Regions from separate parts of the Cupriavidus cauae genome, predicted to be linked through region 1. Evidence: predicted binding sites of a transcription regulator. Region 1 holds the regulator's gene; each other region holds the start of a gene.

Region 1 (6,495 bases):
CATCGCCGCACGCTGGCGGTCCATGAAATCGCGCAGCGTGTCGATGCCGCGCAGGCGCAGGATGGTATTGCGCACCGCCGCCTCCACCAGCACCGCAAGGTTGCGGCCGGCCGCCACCTGGATCTTCACCATATGGATCGGCAGGCCGAGCACGTCGAGATATTGCGAATCGAGCGGCAGCCGCTCGAATTCGCCGTCGTTGCGGCGAACCAGCTGGACCACGAGCTTGAGCTTCATCTTCCGGCGCACAGCGGTTTCGCCGAAGATCGTCTTGATGTCGAGCAGGCCCAGGCCGCGCACTTCCAGCAGGTTCTGCAGCAGCGGCGGGCAGCGGCCCTCGACGAAATCGGGGCCAAGACGCACGAAATCGACCGCATCGTCGGCGACCAGGCCGTGTCCGCGCGAGATCAATTCGAGGCCCAGCTCGCTCTTGCCAAGGCCCGATTCGCCCATGATCAGCACGCCCATGCCGAGGATATCGAGGAACACCCCGTGCATGGTCACGCGCGGCGCGGAAATGCGCGACAGATACAGCCGCAGGTGGTCGATGACCGCGGCCGAGGATACCGGCGTCGTGAACAGCGGCGTGGAAGAGCGCGTGCAGCGCAGTTCCAGGTCCGGCGGCGGCTCCATGCCGTCGGCCACCACCAGGAAGGGCGGCTCGAGCAGGATCAGCTCGCCCATCTGGCGCTTGCGCGTTTCGTCGTCGAGCCGCTGGTAGTAGGTGATCTCCGGCTTGCCGAGCACCTGGATCCGGTTCGGGTGAATCAGGTTCAAGTGGCCGACCAGGTCGGCCGCCGAGGTCGCCTCGCGTGCGAAGTCGAGATCGAAGGCGCGATCGGCGCCCTCCAGCCCGGCCACCCAGGACAATTTGAGGTCGGCTGCGTTGTCGTCGAAGATCGACTGGGAGGTAACGCCGGTGAGTTCCATGCGGGATGAGGCGGGGCGCTGGGGCGGTGGTGAATGCGGGTGGCGCGGCGGTGGGCCGCTTACGCCGAGAGGGTCAAGGATGCCATTGCACCAGCAACTGGTGAACCGCATCGGGCGTCGGCAAAGCGGCGAGGCCTTCACGCATATCGCGATCGGACAATAGCTGAGCGATTTCCGACAGGATTTCGAGATGCTGCTGCGTGGCCTGTTCGGGGACCAGCAGGAAGATCAACAGCGAAACGGGCTTGCCATCGGGCGATTCGAACGGAATCGGCTCGGCAAGCCGCATGAAGGCGGCCAGCGGCTGCTTCAGGCCCTTGATGCGGCCATGCGGAATGGCCACGCCGGCGCCAAGGCCGGTCGAGCCGAGCGATTCGCGGGCGAACAGATTGTCGGTCACCGTGGCGCGCGCCACGCCATGGTTGTTCTCGAACAGCAGCCCGGCCTGTTCGAACACGCGTTTTTTGCTGGTGACGCTGACGTCGAGCGAGATATTGCCGGGCGGCAGCAGTTTGGCCAAACGGTTCATTTGAAATGCGCGGAATTCCTGATACTGGCGCCGCCATGCGGTTTCTTGCCGGCGTGGGCCGGTCTGCCGTTGCTGGGCGGTGCGTTCGTTGCCGCCGCTTCCCGACTATCAGCGTGCGGCACATTATAGTGCAGGGGGGCTCCCTGCCGTCCGATGCCGATCGCCCCGAGCGGCATTGCGCAAGGAAACGGGGCGGGCATTCTCTATATGTATTGCACAGCATACACCGGGAAGCCGGCCAGACGGAACCCCATCCCGGTTTCATCCTATAGGTTGCACGGCGAGGCGGCACCGCGGCCTCGCTCGAACGTCCACGCGGGGCGCAAAAAAGCCGTGCTCCTGGCACGGCTTCTTTCCTCACTTCAAGGCCGGCCGGCGTTGTGGCCGAGCCGAATCTTCAAGCTACTGCTGGGCCTGACTGGCCACGAAGCTGTGGTACTTCAGCGATTCGCGGTCGTGGCTCTGCACCTTGTCCTTGTAGCGGATCACTTGCCGGTCCAGCTTGTCGACCAGCATGTCGATCGCCGCATAGAGATCTTCGTGGTGCGCCTCGACAAAGATGTCCTTGCCCTTCAGATGCACATTGATTTCCGCGCGTTGACGGCGATCCTTTTCCTTTTGATTGTCGACCGATAGCAGCACGCTGACGTCAATAACCTGATCGAAATGCCTGAGGATTCGCTCCAGTTTCGTTTCCACGTACTCACGCAGCGAAGGCGTGATGTCCAAGTGGTGTCCACTGATCTTGAAGTTCATAGCGCTTCTCCTTCTGAAAGAGCCGCACCAGGCAGGCGATGCGACTCGGCTACAAAGACTTGCGAAGGTTCACGGCGGGGATCTTCAAGGCTTCACGGTATTTGGCGACGGTACGTCGCGCCACGACGAAGCCTTGTTCCCCCAGCAGTTCGGCAATCCGGCTGTCGGACAACGGGTTTCTGGGGTCTTCGGCTCCTATCAACTGCTTGATCAGCGCACGGATTGCGGTGGAAGAGGCGGCACCGCCGGTTTCGGTCGATACATGGCTGCCAAAGAAATATTTCAGCTCGAATGTCCCCATCGGGGTGGCCATGTACTTATTGGTAGTCACACGAGAAATGGTCGACTCGTGTAGACCCAGTGTATCGGCTATCTCCCTCAAAACCAAGGGGCGCATCGCAATTTCACCGTGCGTGAAGAAATTCTTTTGCCGCTCCACGATGGCTTGTGCGACGCGCAAAATGGTGTCGAAACGCTGCTGGATATTCTTGATGAGCCAGCGCGCCTCCTGCAGTTTCTGCTGCAATCCCGCGGCGCCGGTATCGCCTTTTGCACCGCGCAAGATTTGCGCATACATGTCGTTGATGCGCAGCCGCGGCATCACATCGGGATTGAGCTGGGCGATCCAGTTATGGCCGCTCTTGCGCACGAACACGTCGGGCACGACGAAATCCGCTTCCGGCCGGCTGTAGGCGTGGCCGGGATAGGGCGCGAGCGAGCGGATCAGCTCGTGCGCGGCCTTCAGCTGCATGTCGTCGACCTGCAGCGCCTTCTTCAGGCGGGTGTAATCGCGCGCGGCCAGCAGTTCGAGGTGATGGCGCACGATCGTCATCGCCAGCTCGCGCTGCGGATGTTCGATGCGGCGCAGTTGCAGCGACAGGCATTCGGCCGCGTTGCGCGCCCCGACCCCGGGCGGGTCGAAGCTTTGCAGCAGCGTCAGCATCGCATGCACTTCGTCGAGCTCGAATTCGAGCTCTTCAGGCAATTCGGAAAGGATTTCCTCGAGCGAGGCGCTCAGGTAGCCGTCGTCGTCGAGCGATTCGATCAGGAAAATCGCCAGGCCCTTGTCGCGCGTGGAGATTTTCAGCGGCGCCAATTGCTCCATCAGATATTCGCGCAGCGTGGGCTCGGCATCGCGCAATTGCAGCGGCGTTTTCTCGTCCTCGTCGCTTTGCGGACGGCGGGCGAAATCGTCCAGGCTCCAGTCGCCGCCATAATCGTCGCCCGCGCCGTCGGCATAGCCGTCGTCGGCGGACGCGGCGCCATCCGCGCGCGAATCGGCGGGGGCCGTCGGCTCGGAAGACGGGGTCGTGGTGGTGGTCTGGACATTGACCGACCCGTCGGCGGCGACCCGCAGCGGGCTTTCGATCCAGTCGTTTTCGCGTTCGAGCAGGGGATTCTCGGTCAGCGCCTGCTCGACTTCCTGTTGCAGTTCCAGCGTGGAGAGCTGCAACAGCCGGATCGACTGCTGCAGCTGCGGCGTCAGGGCCAGATGCTGGGAGAGGCGTAGCTGTAGCGACGGTTTCATGCGGCCTATTTTATGCGCAACTTCGGCCGCGATGGAACGGAATTTGCTATCGGAAGTTTCGATTGCGTGGTCAGAAGCGATTGCCTGATGGATCACCAGGGAAGGAACGGTACATGAACCGCGCACGAACGAAAACGGCCGCCCTCTGTACGAGGGCGGCCGCGCGCCAAACCGCCATTACATGCGGAAGTTTTCGCCCAGATAGACGCGCCGCACCGATTCATTGGCGATGATGTCCTTGGGCTCGCCGGCCGCGAGCACCGCGCCTTCGCTGATGATGTACGCGTGGTCGCAGATGCCCAGCGTCTCGCGCACGTTGTGGTCGGTGATCAGCACGCCGATATTGCGTGCCTTCAGGAAGCTGACGATGCGCTGGATCTCGCCGACCGCGATCGGATCGACGCCGGCGAACGGCTCGTCGAGCAGGATGAAGCGCGGCGCCGAGGCAAGCGCCCGTGCGATCTCGACGCGGCGGCGCTCGCCGCCCGACAGCGACAGCGCGGGGTTGTTGCGCAGGTGCGCGATCTGCAGATCGTCGAGCAGGCTGTCCAGCCGCCGCTCGATCTCGGCGCCGGACAGCGCCTTGCCGTTGTCTCGCTGCAGTTCCAGCACCGCGCGGATGTTCTGCTCGACATTGAGCTTGCGGAACACCGACGCTTCCTGCGGCAGGTACGACAGGCCCATGCGCGCGCGCTCGTGGATCGGCAGGCCGCTGATGTGCTGGCCGTCGAGCACGATGTCGCCTTCGTCGAGCGCGACCAGGCCCACGATCATGTAGAACGAGGTGGTCTTGCCCGCGCCATTGGGGCCGAGCAGGCCGACGACCTCGCCGCTCTTGACGTCCAGCGACACGTCCTTGACCACGGTGCGCGAGCCGTAGCGCTTCTTCAGATGACGCACCACCAGGTTGCTGGTGGCCGGCATCGTGCCCGCGCCGGCACCGGCTGCGGTGTTGGCGTTGGCGGCGGGAGCGGTGGCGGTAGCGGTGTCGGCAACGGACATGTGGGCAATCCTTTGATACTGCGTCATGCGAAGCGGGCGTGGCGAAGCGTACGTGGCGGAGCGTGCGCGGCGTGCGGGTACGTCAGGCCCGGGAAGCGATCAGGGCTTGGCCGTCGGCGAGCCTTTCAGGTCCACGCCGGCGCCACTGCCGCCGGTCCCCTGGCTCTGGCGCGGCGACAGCACGGCGCGTACGCGGCCGGACGGGTTCGCCGGCGCCGCGTTGCCGCTGCCACCGGCCGCGGTGTAGAACTCGTTGCGGCTGTCGTAGGTCAGCACCGCGCCGCGGATCTCGTCGACCACCTTGGCGCCCGCCAGCCGCGCCATGCGCGCATTGCCGATCAGCTTGGCCACTTCCTGCTTGCCGTCGTATTCGATGCGGTCGCCCCAGCCGTCGATGTACTCGTCGACGTTGTCGCGCTTCTGCCGGATATAGGCCTGCTTGCCGCCCTTGGACGTGGCCACCGCGTACTGGTAGCCCTCGGGATCGGTGCGGACCTCGGCGGCATCGGACTTGAGCACCATGGTCCCCTTGGTCAGCACCACGTTGCCGGTCAGCGTATAGATCTGCTTGACGTCGTCGTAGCTGGCGTTGTCGGCCTCGAGCACCAGCGGCTTGTCGCGGTCGGCGCGTTCGGCGAGCGCCGGCAGGGCGAGCGTCATGCCGGCGGCGAAGGCGAGCAGCACGGCGGTGGCGCGGCGGCGGGTCCAGGTCGTCAGGGTCAGGGTCATGTTGGCCACGATGGCGTTGATTGGCGTTGTCCGGGAATCGTCCAGACGGGGCGGGTGGCCCGGACTGGCGCGGAGATCGTTCGAATGGTGCGCGCCTGGCGCGGGGGCGCGATGCGTCATGGCTGTTTCGCGCCGCCGCCGCGCGGCGCCATCACGATGGTGCCGCGCACATTGCCGAGCAGATTGACCTCGCGCGTGACATTGTTGAAGACCAGGCCGTTGGCCGTCATCACCGACGGTCCGCGGGTCAGCTTGACCGGCTTGTCGGTCTTCACGATGTCGTCGTTGATCAGGATCTGGAAGTAGCTCGAGGTCGCGCTCATCTGCGGGTCCTGCGATGGATCGGCGCCCTGCACGCGAACGATATGGGCGTTGCCGAACAGGTCGATCACGCTGGCGTCGGCGTTCATCTTGCCCAGGTCCGCGGTACCGGTCACCGGCGGCCGGTCCGGTTCGTAGGCGCGCATCGCCGGCCGCGTGACCTCGTAGGTCTGGTCGTCCTCGTAATGGATCATCCGCTCGCCGGTGAAGCGCATCTTGGTGCTGCCGTCCTCGGCCAGTTCGGTCGCGGTGAAGCGCTCCATCCAGTAGTCGGGCACATGGCGCTTCTGGCGTTCGGTATCGCTGACCTGGCGCGGCGTGTTGATCTGCACCAGCCAGAACGTACTGCCGGCAACGAGCGCCATCAGCAGCAGCGGCATCAGCCGCAGCGCGAGGCGGGACAGGGAAGGGAACAGATCCCGCATGGCGTTCGTCAGATGACCTTGGCCCGGGTCAGGTCATGGATATGCAGCGCGCCCACCAGGCGCTGGTCGGCGTCGACCACCAGCAGCTGGTTGATGCGGTTTGCTTCCATGACCTGCACCGCCTCGACCGCGAGCTGGTCCGGCCCGACGGTGAAGGGGTTGGCATGCATGACCTCGCCGATCGGCACGGTCTTCCAGTCGCGCGGCGTTTCCAGCAGCCGGCGCAGGTCGCCGTCGGTGAAGACGCCGATCGCGCGGCCCTCGGCATCGACGAT
Region 2 (6,495 bases), on a different replicon from region 1:
GAGAGCGACCGAAAGAGCGAGGGAAGGCGCGGAGGGAAGACAGCATGGCGAGGCGATAGAAAACAGCAAAGACCAAAGGGTAGCGATAGGGATGGGTCAGGGGAAGGACAACTTCGTCATAAGTAAATACCCTAGGTCGATGCGATGACCCGGGCACAATGACCGGTCCAACATGGCGGCGCCGGCACCTGCACCCGGGTACAATCCCGGGCCACGCGCCCGGTGCCGCGTCGCGCACGGGCGCGTCGGGGCTGGGCTGCGAATTCCGTTCGGCTCCCGTTCGCTTCCCGTCTGTCACCCATGTCTTCGCAACCCGCGCGCCTGGCCGGCATCGATGCGCTCAAGGCCATCGGCTCGCAACTGATCGTGCTGCACCATCTGGCCTTCTACGGGCCGATGTCCGATGCGGCCCATTCCCTCGCCCCCGCCCTGATCGACTGGCTCGCCGACTACGCACGCATCGCCGTCCAGCTCTTCCTGGTGATCGGCGGCTTCCTGGCGGCGCGCAGCCTGGCGCCCGACGGCGTGCTGCGCACGTCCCGGCCGCTGGCGGCGCTGCTGCGGCGCTATCGCAAGCTCGCCGTGCCCTTCGCCGCGGCGATTGGCCTGGCCATCGTCGCGGCAGCGCTCGCGCGGCAGGGCATGGACCATCCCTCGATTCCGGCGCCCCCGCAATGGGGCCAGCTGCTGGCGCATCTGCTGCTGTTGCACGACGTGCTCGATATCGACGCGTTGTCCGCAGGCGTCTGGTATGTCGCGATCGACTTCCAGCTGTTCGGGCTGCTGTTGCTGACGCTATGGCTGGCGCGCCTGCTGCCTACCGGCTGGCGTGTCCGCGTGGGCGTGGCGCTGGTGGCGGCGCTCGGCGTGGCGTCGCTGTTCTGGTTCAACCGCGACGTGGACTGGGACATGTGGGCGATCTATTTCTTCGGCGCCTACGGGCTCGGCGTGCTCGGCTACTGGGCCTCGAATCCCGGACGTTCCGGCTGGTGGCTCGCGGCGCTTGCCGCGGTCGGCATCGCTGCGCTGATGGTCGATATGCGCTCGCGCATCGCGCTGGCGGTCGTCGTCGCGCTGTGGCTGGCGCTCGCACGGCGCGGCGGCTGGCTGTCGGCGTGGCCGCGCGGCCGCGTCTTCGCCACGTTCGGCGCGATCTCGTACTCGGTGTTCCTGGTGCACTTCCCGATCTGCCTGCTGGTCAACAGCGTGATGTCGCAGCTGGCCCCCGGCATGCCGTGGCTGAACGCGGCCGGCATGGCGATGGCGTGGCTGGTCAGCAACGCCGCCGGAGCGCTTTTTTACCGATATGTCGAATCGCGCGACCCCCTCGCGTCGCTTGGCAAGTTGTTGTTGCGCAACCGTACGGGGCTCGCCGGCTAGCAGGCGTTGCCTGCCTGCAACATCGGCGGCGCTGCACGATACGTGGGCGCCGCATGAACCGTTGTTGTGCCGCAATTGGTGAGGGAGCGTACTCAAAAGGGGAAAACGCCCATACGCGCTTGGCATGGCGATTGCCTACCATCAAGGTAAACCTGACCGTTTGGTCAGGATTCACGCCCCGAGGCTGCCATGTCCGATCACATCGTCCTGACCTCGCACGCACGCCGCGACAAGCCGGCCGAGCCGATCCACTGGGGGGCGCCGACCGCGGCCGAGCGCGGACCCGTGATCGCGACGCTGACCAATCCGGCGCATCGCAACGTGATCGGGACGCATGCCGGCGCCTACGCGGTCTATCGCGCGCTGGCCGTCGCTTCCGGCACGCTGCAGCGCGACCATCGCCCCGACCTGACCGACACCGCGCCCGCCGAGCCGATCGGACCGCATCCGCAATGGGGCGATCCCGACAAGATCGTGTCGCTGGACCCGTGGGGCCATCTGGTCTCCACCGTCTTCGCCGACCGCATCGCCGCCGGGGTCGACATCCGGCCGACCATCGCCGTCACCCGCGCCCATATCAACATGCCGGAACTGGTGGCGGCGATCGCCGCCGGCCGGCTGATTCCCGACGGCAGGATCCTGTTTGCCAACGGCGACGTGCGGGTGACCAAGGCCGCCGTCGATCCCGTCTGGTATCTGCCCGGCATGGCGCGCCGCTTCGGCATCAAGGAAAGCGCGCTGCGCCGCAGCCTGTTCGAGCAGACCAGCGGCATGTTCCCCGAACTGGTGACCCGTCCCGATCTGAAGGTCTTCCTGCCGCCGATCGGCGGCATGACGCTGTATTTCTTCGGCGACGTCAGCCAGCTGGGCAAGCCGCAGACCCCTGTCGCCTGCCGCGTGCACGACGAATGCAACGGATCGGACGTATTCGGGTCCGACATCTGTACGTGCCGCCCGTACCTGGCGCACGGTATCGAGGTGTGCATCGAGATGGCGCAGCAGGGCGGGGTCGGACTGGTGGTCTACAACCGCAAGGAAGGCCGGGCGCTGGGCGAGGTCACCAAATTCCTGGTCTACAACGCGCGCAAGCGGCAGGTCGGCGGCGACCGCGCCGAAACCTATTTCGCGCGGACCGAATGCGTGGCCGGCGTGCAGGACATGCGCTTCCAGGAGCTGATGCCCGATGTCTTCCACTGGCTGGGCATCCGTCGCATTGATCGCTGGGCCTCGATGAGCAATATGAAACACGGCGCGCTGGTCGCGCAGGGAATCGAAGTGGTCGAGCAGGTGCCGATTCCCGATGCGCTGATTCCGGCCGATGCGAGGGTGGAGATCGACGCCAAGGTGGCGGCGGGCTACTTCACCCGTTACACGCCTCCGGACGCCACCGAACTGACGGTGGCCAAGGGCAGGGGACTGGACGAATGACAGAACGAAACGATGCGGCATCGATGGGCGCGGCGGGACAAGCCGGCGCGCAGGCCCGTGCTTCGCGCGAGGGCTGGCAAAGCTGGGTGGAACCCGATCATCCCGCGTCGGCGTTGTTGACGGCGCAGGCGGTGCGCGCGCGCTGCGCCGCGGTGACGGCCTCGGTGGCGGCCGGCGACTCGCAGTGGTTCCGCTGGCATCCCGAGCGGGTCCCGGCGATCGCCGACTATGTGGCCACCACCATCCGCTCGCGCTACCGCGATCTGCAGGTGCCCTACCACAGCCGCTGGCGCCATTTCGAGAGCGGCGGACCGGGCGAGCTGCGCGACCGCTGGGGCATCCTGTGCGAACGCGCGGCGCTGACCGGCGACGATCATCGCGAAGAGCGCGCGCGCATCGGCATCGACCTGGTGATTCCGAGCGTGCTGCTCGACGCGGGCGCCGGGCCCGACTGGCGCTACCGCGACCCGGCCAGCGACCTGAGCCTGAGCCGCTCCGAAGGGCTGGGCGTGGCCAGCTTCGACCTGTTCGCGCGCGGCGGTTTCTCCGCGACGCCGGACGAGCCGCTGCGCTCCGATGCCGAGCGGCTGGCGCAGATCGACCCCTCGACGCTGGCCACTGCCTTCCAGGTCGCGCAGCACAATCCGCTGGTCGGCCTCGAGGGCCGGGCGGGTCTGGTGCGCCGGCTCGGCAAGGTCGCCCAGGCCACGCCGGCGGTGTTCGGCGAGCCGGCAAGACTCGGCAATCTGTTCGACTATCTGAAGGCGCATGCCAGCGAGGGGCGCATCGACGCGGCCTTCGTGCTGCGCACGCTGCTGGTCGCGCTGGGGCCGGTCTGGCCGGGGCGGCTGCAGCTCGAAGGCGTGTCGCTTGGCGATTGCTGGCGCCATCCGGCCAGCCCCGACGGCCTGGTGCCCTTCCACAAGCTGACGCAATGGCTGACCTACTCGCTGCTCGAGCCGCTGGAGGACGGCGGCCTGACGGTGACCGGGCTCGATGCGCTGACGGGCCTGCCCGAATATCGCAACGGCGGCCTGCTGTACGACTTCGAGCTGATGGTGCCGCGCGATGCGAGCTTTGCCGAGGCGGTGCACCGGGTCGACGAGCCCGCCATCGTCGAATGGCGCGCGCTGACGGTGACGGGCCTCGATCTGGTCGCCGAGGCAACGCGGCAGGCGCTGGGCCTGTCCGCCGAGGCCTTTCCGCTGGCGCGCGTGCTGGAGGGCGGTACCTGGGCGGCGGGCCGGCGCATCGCCGCCAAGCGCCGGCCGGGCGGTCCGCCGCCGTTCGCGATCGACAGCGACGGCACCGTGTTCTGAGTTCCTGAGCCCGTGCAGGGCGCGGCTGTCGCAAACGCTGCGCGCCTGCACGCCGTCGTTCCGCCCCGGCCGCATCCGGCCACGGCCGCATCGAGGAGTGCCATCATGACCGCCCTGTCTGCCGATCTGTCCGTCGATCCGTCCGTGGCGCTGTCCACGGGGCTGCCCACGGGACTGTCCGCGGGACTGCCCGCGGGCGTGCCGCCCATCGCGCCGGCCGCCGCTTCCGTGATGGTGGTCGACCACCCGCTGGTCCAGCACAAGGTCACGCTGGTGCGCAGCGAGGACACCACCACCGACAACTTCCGCCGCCTGGTGCGCGAGATCGCGCAGCTGCTGACCTACGAGGCCACGCGCGACCTGGCGATGGAGACCGTGGCGATCAAGACGCCCATCGCGCCGATGCAGTCGCCGATGCTGTCTGGCAAGAAGCTGTGCCTGGTGTCTATCCTGCGCGCCGGCAACGGTTTCCTCGATGGCATGCTCGACCTGCTGCCGGCCGCGCGGGTCGGCCATATCGGCCTGTACCGCGACCCGGAAACGCTGGAGCCGATCGAGTACTACTTCAAGATGCCGGACGATATCCAGGAGCGTCAGGTGATCGTGGTGGACCCGATGCTGGCGACCGGCAATTCCGCGATCGCCGCGCTGAACCGGCTCAAGGAGGCGGGCGTCACCGCGCTCAAATACGTCTGCCTGATTGCCTCGCGCCCGGGTTTGCGCGCCTTGCAGGCCGCGCATCCCGATGTGGCCATCGTCACCGCCGCGATCGACGAGCAGTTGAACGAGCACGGCTATATCGTGCCCGGACTTGGCGATGCGGGCGACCGGCTCTACGGCACGCGCTGACGCCGTGGCGCCCGCCAGGAATCCGGCCGTGACGACGATGGCGTTGGCGCCGCCACGCCCGGCCTCGCCATGGACGCGCTAGCTCCCGCCACCCGCCTGCAGGCGCTGGCCGGCCGCGACGGCAACGCCGGCCGGATCCGCCAGCGCAACGAGGCGCGCATCCTGCGTGCCGCCGAAGCGGTGTTCGCGCGGGCCGGCTTCGCGGGCGCCACCATGGCGGAGATCGCCACGCGCGCCGGCGTGCCGAAGTCCAATCTGCACTACTACTTCCGCACCAAGCAGGCACTCTATCGCGCGGTGCTCGCCAACACGCTGCGGCTGTGGCTGTCGCAGGCCGACATCATCAGCGCCAGGCGCTCGCCGGAGGCCGCGCTCGAGCAGTACATCCGCGCGAAGATGCGGCTGTCGGCGCGCTATCCCGACGCCTCGCGCGTGTTCGCCAACGAGTTGCTCCATGGCGCGCCCGAGATCGGCGACGTGCTGCGCGACGCGCTGCGCAGCCTGGTGGGCCGCAAGTCGGTGGTGATCCACGGCTGGATCGCCGCGGGACGGATGGCGCAGATCGATCCGAGCCATCTGTTCTTCACGATCTGGGCCGCCACGCAGACCTATGCCGACTTCGAGGCCCAGATCTGCGCCGTGCTCGGCGTGCAGCGGCTGGAGCGGCGCGACTACGAACGGGCGACCGAGCATCTGGTGGCATTGGTGCTGCGCGGCTGCGGTCTCACGCCGCCCGCGCCGGCTCGCGCCGGCCGGCGTGCGCGCCGCACGGCGACGGCGGGCGCGCCGCCGGTTGCCCGCGAACGAGGCCCGCAGCGGCGCAGCGCCTGCCAGGGCAATGCCGATCCCTTGCCGTAAGCCGTAAGCCGTAAGCACGTCGGCAACAGCCCGGAGACCCACATGCTCGATCTGATCGTTCGCGACTGCAATCTGCCCGATGGCCGCACCGGCATCGACATCGGTATTGCCGACGGCCGCATCGTTGCCGTCGAGCCGGCGCTGCCGGCGCAGGCGGCCGAGCAGATCGATGCGGCAGGCCAGCTGGTATCGCCGCCGTTCGTCGACGCGCATTTCCATATGGACTCGACGCTGTCGTACGGGCTGCCGCGCGTGAACCAGTCCGGCACCTTGCTCGAAGGCATCGCACTGTGGGGCGAACTGAAGCCGCAGCTGACGCAGCAGGCGCTGGTCGAGCGCGCGCTCGCGTATTGCGACTGGGCGGTGGCACGCGGCCTGCTGGCTATCCGCTCGCATGTCGACGTCTGCGACCCGCGGTTGCTGGCGGTCGAGGCGCTGCTGCACGTGCGCGAGCAAGTCAGGCCCTATCTGGACCTGCAACTGGTGGCCTTTCCGCAGGACGGCGTGCTGCGCAGCCCCGGTGCGCTCGACAACCTGAAGCGCGCACTCGACATGGGCGTGCAGGTGGTCGGCGGCATTCCGCATTTCGAGCGGACCATGGCAGACGGCGCGGCGTCGGTGCGGCTGCTGTGCGAGCTGGCCGCCGAGCGCGGACTGCCGG
Region 3 (6,495 bases), 1.2 Mb from region 1:
GCGCCGGAGGATCGCGCGTGGCAGGCGCTCTATCTGCAGGCGGCCCGGCGCTTCGGGATCGCCTGGGCCGCGCAGCGGGACTTCCGTCTGTCGAACGATCCGCGTGAACGGGAGCTGGCCAACGTCCGGCTGCTGACGGGCGGCCCGGATCACGACGTCGTGGTGGTCGCCGATGCCGACGGCGAGTTCGCGCGCACGCTGCCGTACGCCACGCAACTGCCGCGCCCGGTGGCGGGCGCCAACGGCCTGACCGCGATGGCGTGGCACCGGGCCTGGGAGCGCCACGGCGGCCCGCAATTGAACCGGCGCTTCCTCAAGGCCGCCGGCAGGCCGATGAGCGGGCACGACTGGGCCGGCTGGGTCGCGGTCAAGGCTGTGGTCGAAGCGGCCACGCGCGCGCCGAAGGCGCCGTTTGCCGAGCAGGCCCGGAGCCTGGTCTCCGGCGATGTCGTCATCGATGGCTTCAAGGGCCCGCGCCTGAGTTTCCGGCCCTGGGACGGGCAGCTGCGCCAGCCGGTGTTTCTTGCGCATCCCGACGGCGTGGCGGCGGTCGCCCCGCTCGACGGCTTCCTGCATCCCAGGAACAACCTCGACACGCTGGGCGCGGACGCGCCCGAGACCGCGTGCCGCCGCTGACAGCCTGCCGCCATGATGACCTCCATCTCTCCCCTGCTCCATCGCTGGCGCGCGCTGCGCGCGGTCGCGGGCCGCGAGCTGCGCAAGTTCCTGCGCCAGCCCGGCCGCCTGATCTCGTCGCTGGTGCGGCCGCTGCTGTGGTTCCTGGTATTCGGCGCGGGCTTCCAGAACGTGTTCGGCGTCGCCATCATTCCGCCCTACGACACCTATGTCGAATACAAGGTTTATCTGACCCCCGGCCTGCTGGCGATGATCGCGCTGTTCAACGGCATGCAGTCCTCGCTGGCGATGGTCTACGACCGCGAAATGGGCGTGATGCGGCTGCTGCTGACGGCGCCGCTGCCGCGGCCCTGGTTGCTGGCGTGCAAGCTCGCGGCCGGTGCGCTGCTGTCGCTGCTGCAGATGGCGGCGTTCCTGCTGGTCGCCGTGCTGTTCGACGTACCGATCGCGTATGCCGCGCTGCCGATGCTGTTCGCGGCGATGACGCTGGCCGCGCTGATGCTCGGCGCGCTCGGCCTCGCGCTGTCGGTGCATGTGCGGCAGCTGGAGAACTTCGCCGGCATGATGAACTTCGTGATCTTCCCGATGTTCTTCATCAGCACCGCGCTGTATCCGCTGTGGAAGCTCGAGGAATCCGGGGCCGAGCCGATCCACCAGCTGGCGCGGATCAACCCCTTCACGCATGCGGTCGAGGCGATCCGCTTCGCGCTGTACGGGCAGGCGGCCTGGGGCAGCGTCGCGGTGGTGGCGGCCTGCGCCTGCCTGTTCTTCGGCGTGGCGCTGCTCGGCTACGACCCGCAGCGCGGCATGGCAAGGCCGCTGGGAAAACGGGCGTGAGGCCGCCTGTCGTGCCGCGCCGTCATGGCAGGCAAAGCCGTGCGTGGCTCGGGACGCTGCTGGCCCTGGCGTCGGCGCTGGCGCATGCGGCCGCCGATGCCGACCCGTTCGCCTCGGCGCAATGGCCCACGCTGCGCGGCGAGATGCTGGGCAACGCGCCCGCGGTGTTCGACGCGCGCGTGAAGGTCGTCGGTCCCGCCTTCGCCGAAGACGCGCTGAACGTGCCGATCGCCTTCGACGCCTCGGCGCTGGGCGAAGTGGACCGGGTCGTGGTCGGGGTCGACCGCAATCCGATCCGCAAGGTGCTGGCGTTCACGCCGGGCAAGCTCAAGCCGGCGCTGTCGTTCCGCTTCAAGCTGGAACAGGGCTCCCCGGTACGGGTCGCGGCCCGCACCCGCGATGGCGTCTGGCATGTCGGCGGCCTGCTGGTCCACGCCGCCGGCGGCGGCTGCACGGTGCCGGGCGTGACGCGCAAGGACGGCTCGTGGAGCGTGACGCTGAACCGGGTCGAGGCCCGGCGCTTTGCCGCGCTCGATGGCGGCGGCGGCCGGATCCGGGTCCGCGTGATGCATCCGATGGACACCGGCCTGGTGGCGGGCATTCCCGCCTTCCATATCGAGCAGCTGGCGCTCGTCGACGGCCGTCGCGAACCGCTCGGCACGCTCGAGCTGCACGAGCCCGTGTCGGAGAACCCGATCTTCTCCTTCGACCTGCGCGAGCCGGCGCCGCAGCCGCTGGCGGTGACCGGCCGCGACAACAACGGCAACCGTATCGACGCGCGGGTGCTGCCATGAGGCGCCTGTTGGCCGCGCTCGCCGTGCCGATGCCCCAGCTGTTTGCCTTGCCGTTCTCCCTGTCGATCGCCCTGTCGATCGCCCTGTCGATGGCCCTGTCGATGGCCCTGCTGCTTCCCGCATCGGCATTCGGCGACGACCCCGCAGCAGGGGCGCTGCGGCCGCCCGACTACCGCCTCGCGCCGCGCGATATCGGCGACGGCATCTGGCTGTTTGAAGGGGCGAATGCCGACTTCGCCGTCGGCAACGGCTGCAACATCATCAATACGGCCTTCATCGATACCGGCGACGGCGTGGTCGTCGTCAATACGGGGCCGTCGCGGCGCTACGGTGAGCAGCAGCGCGCGGCGATCGCCAGGGTGACGAAGGCCCCGGTCCGCCTGGTGCTGAACCTGAACCTGCATCCCGACTACTTCTTCGGCAACCAGGCCTATGCCGACGCCAGTCCGGCCGCGCTGGCCGGTACCGTCGCCGGCGCGGCGCGCGAGGCCGGCGCGTATGCCGACAACCTGTATCGGCTCTGCGGCGACTGGATGGCGGGCACCGAACCGGCGCCGCCCGTCACGACCATCGAGCCGGGACCGCGCACGATCGGACGCCATCGATTCGAGCTGCTGCGCCTGCAGGGCCATACCGGCGACGATCTGGTGCTGATCGACCATACCGCGCGCGTGATGTTCGCCGGCGGCCTGGCCTTCCGCTCGCGCATCCCGACCACGCCGCACGCCGACATTCCGCGCTGGCTCGCCAGCCTCGACGTGCTGGAACGCCGGATGCGCGAGGACGGATTGCGCCTGCTGGTGCCAAGCCATGGCCCTGCGCTCGACGGCGGCGATGCGATCGCGCAGACGCGCGACTACCTGCGCTGGCTCGACGCCCGGCTGCGCCAGGCGGCCCGCGAGGGCCGCGACCTCGCCGAGGTCATCGCGATGCCGGTGCCGGCGCCGTACTCGGGCTGGGCCGCGATGCCGGCCGAATACCTGCGCAACGTCACGCACCTGTACCCGGCCTATGAACGGGAGGCGCTGGCGCCATGAGCCGTGCGGCGGGCACGCGCGAGGGGTGCTCCATTCCGCGACAGCGTTGTTGCGCGGTGGCGCGGTACGGGCCGGTATGACGCATCCGCGCGCGCGATCGCGGCGAAAAGGGTTCGCAAGCAACGGGAATTTTTCACGGCCGGCTTGGCACGCGAATTGCGGATTGGCGCACCGGCGCGGCATCGCCGATCGGCCTGTGCCGCGCCTGTGGAAGGACCACCGGGAAATCCGCGACAGGGTTGATCGAAACCGATGATCGAAGCCGATCATCGACAAAAAGAGAGAGGAGCAAACGATGAGCAAGTTGAAGGTGCTGGTGCTGGCCGCCGCGTGCGTGACCAGCTTCGCCGCGCGGGCCGCCGTGACGGACGCGATGATCGAGAACGACGCGAAGAGTCCCGGTGATGTGCTGTCGTGGGGGATCGGGCCGGAGGGCCAGCGCTTCTCGCCGCTGGCCAGGATCAATACGAAGAACGTCGCCCGCCTGGTGCCGGCGTGGTCGTTCTCGTTCGGCGGGGAGAAGCAGCGCGGCCAGGAATCGCAGCCGCTGATCCATAACGGCAAGATGTTCGTCACCGCTTCGTACTCGCGGATCTTCGCGCTGGATGTCAAGACCGGCGCGAAGCTGTGGAAGTACGAGCATCGCCTGCCGGAAGGCATCATGCCGTGCTGCGACGTGGTGAACCGCGGCGCCGCGCTGTACGACAAGCTCGTCATCTTCGGCACGCTGGACGCGCAGCTGGTCGCACTCGACCAGGACACCGGCAAGGTGGTGTGGAAGGACAAGATCGACGATTACGCGGCCGGCTATTCGTACACGGCGGCGCCGATGATCGTCAAGGGACTGGTGCTGACCGGCGTATCGGGGGGCGAGTTCGGCGTGGTCGGCCGCGTCGAGGCGCGCGATGCCAGGACCGGCCGGCTGGTGTGGATCCGCCCGACCGTCGAAGGGCATATGGGCTATCGCTTCGACGCCGAGGGCAACAAGATCGAGAACGGCATCACCGGTAACCTGAACGCCAGCTGGCCGGGCGAAACCTGGAAGACCGGCGGCGCGGCGACCTGGCTCGGCGGCACCTACGATCCCAAGACCGGGCTGGCCTACTTCGGCACGGGCAATCCGGGGCCGTGGAACAGCCATCTGCGCAAGGGCGACAACCTCTACTCGTCGTCGACGGTGGCCATCGATCCTGCCACCGGCAAGATCGTCTGGCATTACCAGAACACGCCGAACGACGGCTGGGATTTCGACGGCGTCAACGAGTTCGTGACCTTCGACCTCGACGGCAAGCGCGTCGGCGGCAAGGCCGACCGCAACGGCTTCTTTTACGTCAACGATGCACGCAACGGCAAGGTGCTGAACGCCTTTCCGTTCGTCCGCAAGGTGACCTGGGCCAAGGACATCGACCTGAAGACCGGCCGGCCCAACTTCGTCGCGGAAAGTCGTCCTGGCGACCCCGCCGACCAGAAGAAGGGACAGTCGGTGTTCGCCGCGCCGGGCTTCCTCGGCGGCAAGAACCAGCAGCCGATGGCGTTCAGCCCGCAGACGGGCCTGTTCTATGTGCCGGCGAACGAATGGGGCATGGACATCTGGAACGAGCCGATCACCTACAAGAAGGGCGCGGCCTTCCTCGGCGCCGGCTTCACCATCAAGCCGCTGAACGAGGACTATATCGGCGCGTTGCGCGCCGTCGATCCGAAGACCGGCAAGATCGTCTGGGAGGTCAAGAACAACGCGCCGCTGTGGGGCGGCGTGATGACGACCGGCGGCGGCCTGGTGTTCTGGGGCACGCCCGAGGGCTACCTGAAGGCGGCGGACGCGAAGACCGGCAAGGAGCTGTGGCAATTCCAGACCGGCAGCGGCGTGGTGGCGCCGCCAGTCACCTGGGAAGAAAACGGCGAGCAGTTCATCGCCGTGGTGTCGGGCTGGGGCGGCGCCGTGCCGCTGTGGGGCGGCGACGTGGCCAAGCGCGTCAACTTCCTCGAGCAAGGCGGCTCGGTGTGGGTGTTCAAGCTCAGCAAGGTCTGAGCGCTTGCCGTACAGGCCGGCGCGCGAGCGTGTGCATCGACGCGTGCGTTGATGCATGTGTTGGCGCATGTGTTGGCGCATGCGGGGACGGCGCCGGCCGCATTCGAATGGGTGATTCATGCTGAAAGAATGGATTCGACGTATCGCGCCGCGCGGCCCGGTTGCCCTCGCCTTCGGCCTGACCCTCGCCGCCTCGGCGCAGGCGGCCCCGGACATCAGGGCGCTGGCCGACAAGAACGGCTGCTTTTCCTGCCACGGCATGCAGGGCAAGCTGGTCGGCCCCGGCTTCGCCGAGGTCGCGGCCAGGTACAAGGGTGACAGCGAGGCCACCGGCAAGCTGGCCCGCAAGATCCAGGAGGGCGGCAAGGGGTATGGGGGCGGATTCCGATGCCGCCGCACCCCTCGCTGAAGGACGAGGAGGCCAGGCAGCTGGCGGCGTGGGTGCTGGAGGCCGGTTGATCCGATCGGGGCCCCGCGTGAGCCAGGTCCCGCGTCATACGGAAAAAGGAGAGGCGCCGGTGCGCCTCTCCTTTCTTGATGTCATGCGCCGCGGTCCGCTACGGCTTGCTCAGTCGCAGCGAATTGGCGTCGGTACGGAACAGCAGCGGCGCCTCCCTGCCCCGCTGCACGCGCCCCTGGGACAGCACGGCGGCCAGCCGCCCCTGTGCCACGATGGCGCGCACGCGATCGTGATCGTCCGACCGCTCGCAGACCGGGTCCGTCGCGTCGGCATCGCCGGTCAGCTGCCATGCCTGGCAGCGGCAGCCGCCGGCATCGGCCTCCTTCTCGTCGCAGGACTGGCACGCGCCCTTCATCCACGCGGTGCCGCGATAGCGGTTGAACGCCTCGCTGTCGAACCAGATGTCGCGCAGCGGCATGTCGGCGACGTTCGGCAGCGAGAGTCCCGGCAGCATGCGCGCCGCGTGGCATGGCAGCGCCGTGCCGTCCGGCGCGACGCCCAGGAACGTCGTGCCCCAGCCGTTCATGCATTTCTTCGGGCGCGTCTCGAAATAGTCCGGGACGACGAACAGGATGCGGCAACGCGAACCGATACGCCGCCGATAGCGCTCGACCACCGCCTCGGCCTCGCGCAGCTGCGCGGCATCGGGCATCAGCGCGAGGCGGTTGCGCCAGGCCCAGCCGTAGTACTGGGTGTTGGCCA

What was found. Region 1 encodes sigma-54, which starts transcription at its own class of promoters, with help from an activator protein. Its sites were predicted from a motif close to TGGCANGNAANCTGCTTT; they were not measured.
Region 2: a site for sigma-54 is predicted at 1,501-1,518, ahead of KZ686_RS22575 (GTP cyclohydrolase II). Genes of this name have one in related genera too.
Region 3: a site for sigma-54 is predicted at 3,450-3,467, ahead of KZ686_RS11310 (PQQ-dependent methanol/ethanol family dehydrogenase). Genes of this name have one in related genera too.

What each region holds. Positions count from the first base shown of each region.
Region 1 is NZ_CP080293.1:1,274,570-1,281,064, forward strand. It holds gene hprK (HPr(Ser) kinase/phosphatase) at 1-930, opposite strand, end outside; gene ptsN (PTS IIA-like nitrogen regulatory protein PtsN) at 1,004-1,459, opposite strand; gene hpf (ribosome hibernation-promoting factor, HPF/YfiA family) at 1,862-2,215, opposite strand; gene KZ686_RS05760 (RNA polymerase factor sigma-54) at 2,265-3,743, opposite strand; gene lptB (LPS export ABC transporter ATP-binding protein) at 3,921-4,745, opposite strand; gene lptA (lipopolysaccharide transport periplasmic protein LptA) at 4,845-5,474, opposite strand; gene lptC (LPS export ABC transporter periplasmic protein LptC) at 5,591-6,220, opposite strand; gene KZ686_RS05780 (KpsF/GutQ family sugar-phosphate isomerase) at 6,229-6,495, opposite strand, start outside.
Region 2 is NZ_CP080294.1:1,650,941-1,657,435, forward strand. It holds gene KZ686_RS22565 (amino acid ABC transporter substrate-binding protein) at 1-46, opposite strand, end outside; gene KZ686_RS22570 (acyltransferase family protein) at 301-1,380, shown strand; gene KZ686_RS22575 (GTP cyclohydrolase II) at 1,570-2,808, shown strand; gene KZ686_RS22580 (URC4/urg3 family protein) at 2,832-4,127, shown strand; gene upp (uracil phosphoribosyltransferase) at 4,359-4,976, shown strand; gene KZ686_RS22590 (TetR/AcrR family transcriptional regulator) at 5,046-5,834, shown strand; gene KZ686_RS22595 (amidohydrolase family protein) at 5,877-6,495, shown strand, end outside.
Region 3 is NZ_CP080293.1:2,521,682-2,528,176, reverse strand. It holds gene KZ686_RS11330 (ABC transporter substrate-binding protein) at 1-636, shown strand, start outside; gene KZ686_RS11325 (ABC transporter permease) at 649-1,473, shown strand; gene KZ686_RS11320 (quinoprotein dehydrogenase-associated SoxYZ-like carrier) at 1,485-2,267, shown strand; gene KZ686_RS11315 (quinoprotein relay system zinc metallohydrolase 1) at 2,369-3,304, shown strand; gene KZ686_RS11310 (PQQ-dependent methanol/ethanol family dehydrogenase) at 3,600-5,333, shown strand; partial or broken gene KZ686_RS11305 (c-type cytochrome) at 5,452-5,792, shown strand; gene pqqE (pyrroloquinoline quinone biosynthesis protein PqqE) at 5,891-6,495, opposite strand, start outside.